Regions from separate parts of the Cellulomonas algicola genome, predicted to be linked through region 2. Evidence: riboswitches for the same ligand, from Rfam matches in the RefSeq annotation. Region 2 holds a riboswitch; the other holds the start of a gene.
What was found. A riboswitch is a leader RNA that binds a small molecule or an ion and turns the genes downstream of it on or off. The one in region 2 is predicted to bind cyclic di-AMP.
Positions count from the first base shown of each region.

Region 1: linked by a shared signal. The riboswitch ahead of KOV94_RS02050 (C40 family peptidase) and the one ahead of KOV94_RS21345 (C40 family peptidase) in region 2 are both predicted to bind cyclic di-AMP.

Region 1 covers NZ_JAHKSJ010000002.1:444,360-446,811, reverse strand. The annotation lists gene KOV94_RS02055 (HNH endonuclease) at 1-585, opposite strand, end outside; gene KOV94_RS02050 (C40 family peptidase) at 851-1,540, opposite strand; cyclic di-AMP (ydaO/yuaA leader) riboswitch at 1,633-1,792, opposite strand; gene KOV94_RS02045 (iron-dependent transcriptional repressor DtxR) at 2,076-2,452, opposite strand, start outside.
Region 2 covers NZ_JAHKSJ010000021.1:3,976-6,427, forward strand. The annotation lists gene KOV94_RS15640 (peroxiredoxin family protein) at 1-154, shown strand, start outside; gene KOV94_RS15645 (DUF305 domain-containing protein) at 354-974, shown strand; gene KOV94_RS21345 (C40 family peptidase) at 1,088-1,408, opposite strand; cyclic di-AMP (ydaO/yuaA leader) riboswitch at 1,881-2,045, opposite strand; gene KOV94_RS15655 (F510_1955 family glycosylhydrolase) at 2,313-2,452, shown strand, end outside.

The DNA.
Region 1 (2,452 bases), on a different contig from region 2:
CCACAGCGGCTCGGCGCGCACCGCGGACGACCCGAACGTCACGGACCAGCGTGGCGCGCGCGGCGTGAACGTCAGCTCCCACCCGATCTCGTGCAGCAGCCGGTCGGCCTTGCGGTGGTTGCAACGGACGCACGCCGCGACGACGTTCGACCACTCGTGCCTCCCGCCTCGCGACCGCGGGTGCACGTGGTCGACCGTGTCGGCCCCTCCCCCGCAGTACGCGCAGCGGTGGCTGTCGCGCTGCAGGACGGTCCGTCGCGTGGGCGGCACCGGCTTGCGGACCGGCACGTGGACGTAGCGGGTGAGGCACAGCACGACCGGCAGCGGGACCGCGGCGTGCTCGGAGTGGAGCACCCGCCCGTCGGTCTCGAGCACCGTGGCCTTGCCGCTCATCACGAGCAGCACGGCCCGTCGCAGGCTCACGATGCACAGCGGTTCCATGCTCGCGTTGAGCAGCAGCGAGCGGGCGCCCGACGACAGCGCCGACGGGATCGCCCGGGAGCCGGGCGGCGCGGTGACGGCACGGGCGCTCGCGCCGACCGTCCCGCCCCCCTCGGGGGCGAGGGCAGTTGTCTCGGTCAGCACGGCGTCCTCCCGACCTCACGGGTCGGACCGGCTGGCTGCCGGCCCGGCGAAGCAACAGCGTGGTGCGCGACCAGCGTACGCGGCGACCTCGCCACGGCCATCGGAGTTCCGTGCGCGCCGCGGGTGAACGCCGGACGCACGTCCACCTCACGACCGGCCGTGACGCGCGGACGACGGCACGTGCGGTCGTGCCGGCGTCGCGGGACGACGACGAGGCCCCGACGACGCGGACGTCGTCGGGGCCTCGGTGAAGCGGTGCCTGGGGTCAGCCGACCCGCAGGAAGACCGGCGAGCTCTGCCAGATCGCGCGGAACTGGACCGTCTTGCCGGGACGCGGCGAGTCGATCTGCTGGTTGCCACCGGCGTAGATCGAGATGTGCCCGGGGCTCCAGATGAGGTCGCCCGGCTGCGCCTGGTCGCGGGAGATGACCGTCGCCGCGGCCTTGATGCCCGACGACGTGCGCGGCAGGGAGACGCCGAGCTGCGCGTAGACGTACGAGACGAAGCCCGAGCAGTCGAAGCCCGCGGGCGACGAGCCGCCGGAGACGTACGGGGTGCCCACGTAGCGGGCGGCGATCTCGAGGACCGCGTTGCCGGCGACCGACTGCGGGATCGGCGCGTTGGTGGCCGCCTTCGCCGTCGTCGTGGTGGCGGCACGGTCGGCGGTGCGCGACGTCGTGGTGGCCGTGGCGCGACGCGTCTCCGGCGGAGGCGTCGGCTTGACGGCCGTCACGGTCGGGGCGTCGAAGGTCCACGCGGCCTCGGCCGGGGAGCTCACGACGGGGGACGTGTTGAGCACGGCGCGCGCGGACGCGGTCAGTGCTGCGGTGTCGACGGAGTTCAGTGCGCCGGCGGCCGAGTCGGACGTGGCGCCCGCGGGAGCGGCGCCGATCATCGTCACGACGAGGCCGGAGGACGCGGCGACGACGGCCGTACGACGGCCGACGGTGCCCATCTGCTCCGAGGCGGCCGAAGCAAGCTCGGTCAGAGGCGTCGAGGGACGACGCGCAGACCGGTGCCGGGCGCGAGTGGTGCTCACGGTCACGAGGTGCCTCTCCTGTCGCCTGCGAGGTGAGCTGTCGGGTTCGGGTGGGAGAACACCCGGCGTCGGTGGCGGTCCTGCTGCCACCTCGGCTTCACCCCAAGGTCACCGTCTCCGGTGGACCACAAATCGTGGGTCCCCCGCCCCTGCCGGCGGTTCGTACGGACCTCGGGGCGGCGGCAGGGTTAGGCGTTCCGCTCGAGGGCTTCGCGGAGGAGGGTTCCTTGAAGCAGGTCGAACGTACAGGACCCCTCCGGCGATTGTCACGTTCCGATCACGAAGAGAAACGTCCGAAGTTGGACGCCCGTCCGGCGCGCCGGGGCGACACGCCGGGACCACCTGGGAAGACGGTCTCCGGCGCGTGGGAGCGCGCACACGGGCAGGTGGCCGATCTCACCCGCTCCGGTGAACGGCGCGCGCCGCCCGACGGGCGTGTGTCGCGCAGGGGTCAGCGGACGCCGACGAAGATGTGCCGCGCGACGTCGTCGGGGAGGTCGAGGACCGTCGCCGAGCCCGGCACCGCGACCGTGACGACGCCGTCGCCCCGCTCGACGTCGATCTCGCTGCCCGGGCGCACCCCGGCGTCGGCCAGCCGGCTCAGCAGCTCGACGTCCACCTGGAGCGGCTCGGCGATGCGCGCGACGACCGCCCGGCCGCCGTCCTGGCCCACCGCCGGCGAGATCGCCGTCAGCGGCGTCACGCCGTCGAGGAACCCCTCGTGCGTGACCTCCTCGCCGATCTCGGCGAGACCCGGGATCGGGTTGCCGTACGGGTCGAAGTGCGGGTGGTCGAGCAGCGACGCGAGGCGCTTCTCGACGCGCTCGC
Region 2 (2,452 bases):
GTACGGCACGCTCGGCACCGGCATGCACGAGGGCCTTCCGGGGCACGGCTTCGTCCTCGTCGACGCCGAGGGCCAGCAGGTCTGGCAGGGCGACTACCCCTCGATGTGGCTCGCGCCCGACGACCTGCTCTCCGAGGTCCGACGGCACCTCTGACCCGCGTTCCGATCCACCACACGAAGGAGAAGCGCATGTCCTGCTGCCAGCAGAACGACGTCACCGAACCGGAGAGCACCAGCACCGAGCCTCAGCAGTGCTGCAGCTCGTCCGAACCCGCCGCGGGCGGATGCTGTTCGCAGACGCCTGCCGCCTAGGTCCGCACCGACCGCACCGTCCCGACGTTCAGGAGATCCCCATGACCACGACCGCACGCCGCCGCCTGGTAGCCGCAGCGGCCGCCACGACCCTCGCCCTCACGCTCGCCGCATGCTCCGGGGGCGACGCCTCTGAGGGCACCGGCGCTGGCGAGTCGCCGACCACCGCCGAGACCTCCCAGACCGAGGCACACAACGACGCCGACGCCCAGTTCGCTCAGATGATGATCGTCCACCACGAGGGCGCGATCGAGATGGCGGAGCTCGCCGTCGAGCGCGGCGAACGACCTGAGGTGGTCGCCCTCGGGGAGCGGATCTCCGCCGCCCAGGGCCCCGAGATCGAGCAGATGACCGGGTGGCTCGAGGCATGGGGTGAGCCCGGCCCGGACGAGATGGGGCACGGCGGCATGGACCATGGCGGGATGGACATGGACGGCATGGACCAGGAGGGCGCGATGGCGGACCTCGACGGCCTGTCCGGAGCGGACTTCGACCGGCGCTTCCTCGAGCTCATGATCGAGCACCACAAGGGCGCCATCGTGATGTCCGAGCAGCAGCTCGAGGACGGCGAGAACGCCGACGCGCTCGCGCTCGCACGCACGATCATCGACGCACAGACGGCCGAGATCACGGAGATGACGAACCTGCTGAGCGACATGTAGTCAGCGCACGAGCAGGGCCGGCCACCGCGGGTGCGATGGCCGGCCCTCGTCGTCTCAGCCGTCCTGGCAGACGGTCCAGCCCGTCGGTGCCGCTGGTCGTCGCCGGGTGGTCGTCAGCCCAGGCGGATAAAGGTCGGGCTCGACTGCCAGATCTCGCGCAGCTGGATGGTCTTTCCGGGACGCGGGGAGTCCACCTGCATGTCGCCGCCCGCGTAGATCGCGACGTGCCCCGGGGACCAGATCAGGTCGCCCGGCTGCGCGTCGGCACGGGACACGACCGTCCCGGCGTAGCGCTGCTGGCTCGAGGTCCGGGGGAGGTTGATGCCGACCTGCGCGTACACGTACGACGTGAAGCCCGAGCAGTCGAAACCGGAAGGAGTCGTCCCGCCCGACACGTACGGCACGCCGATGTACCGCATCGCGATCTCGACCACCGCACTTCCGGACGCGCTCGCCGGCACCTCCACGGAAGGGGCCGCGGCTGCCGGCGCGGCCGCGGGGGTGGTGGCGCGGCGCTCCTGGGAACGGCTCGACGCCGTCGCCCGGGTCTCGGCCGGAGCCGGGGCCGGAGGCGGAGGCGGGGCGACCGCGGTGATGACGGGAGCGTCGAACGTCCACGTCGCCTCGGCCGGCGCCGTGACCACCCGCGCACCGATGAGGGCACGCGCGGCCGCCGTGGCGGCGTCCGTGTCAACTCCGCCGATCGACTGGGCAGACTCGCGCGGGTGGTCGGCGTACGTCGGTGCGGCAGCGAGCCCGAAGGCAAGTCCGGAGGCAGCTGCGACGGCGACGGAGCGTCGGCCGGCTTCGTTCACGCTGTCGGTGGAACGGACCACCAGGTCGTCAAGGGCCGTGCGTGGACGACGGGCCGCACGGTGGCGGGAACTCGCGGAGCGAGCGGGCATGGAAGAACCTCCCGAACGCCTGCGAGGTTAGCTGTCGGGTTCGGGCGGAAGTCTCCCGGCCACATCGTGGCTTCACCCCGAGGGCACCGTGGTGCCCGCACTCCTGGGTCCCCCGTCCCTGCCTCTCGTGCTCGATGTGCGGCCTCGGGGTCGGCAGGGTTCGGCGCCCACCGAGGACGTGCCGGCGGTGCACCGGCAAGTCGAGGCTAGACGAGCGTCCGCCTTCGCCGACCCCGCCGACACGAAACTCAACGGGATCTTCATAGAAGGAGACCAAGGGCCCAGACGGCGTTCGCTGCGCCCGCTGGGGGGGTGACTTCATCAAACCTTGAGCAAATCGCGACGCCGCTCGGCACGGCTCGGGTGAGGCTGGTCATGCGCGGGCCGCGACCTCGCCAGCGCACCTCCTCCCGCCATCGATCAGGACGACCTCATGAACCGCATGCCCCGCCGCGCCGTGGCGGCTCTGACTGCGCTCGTCGCCGCCACCCTCGTGACCGCCTGCTCCGACGCCGACGGTCGACAGACGCCGGCGGCGCCGGTCGCCACTGCGAGCGACGGGCACGCCCATTC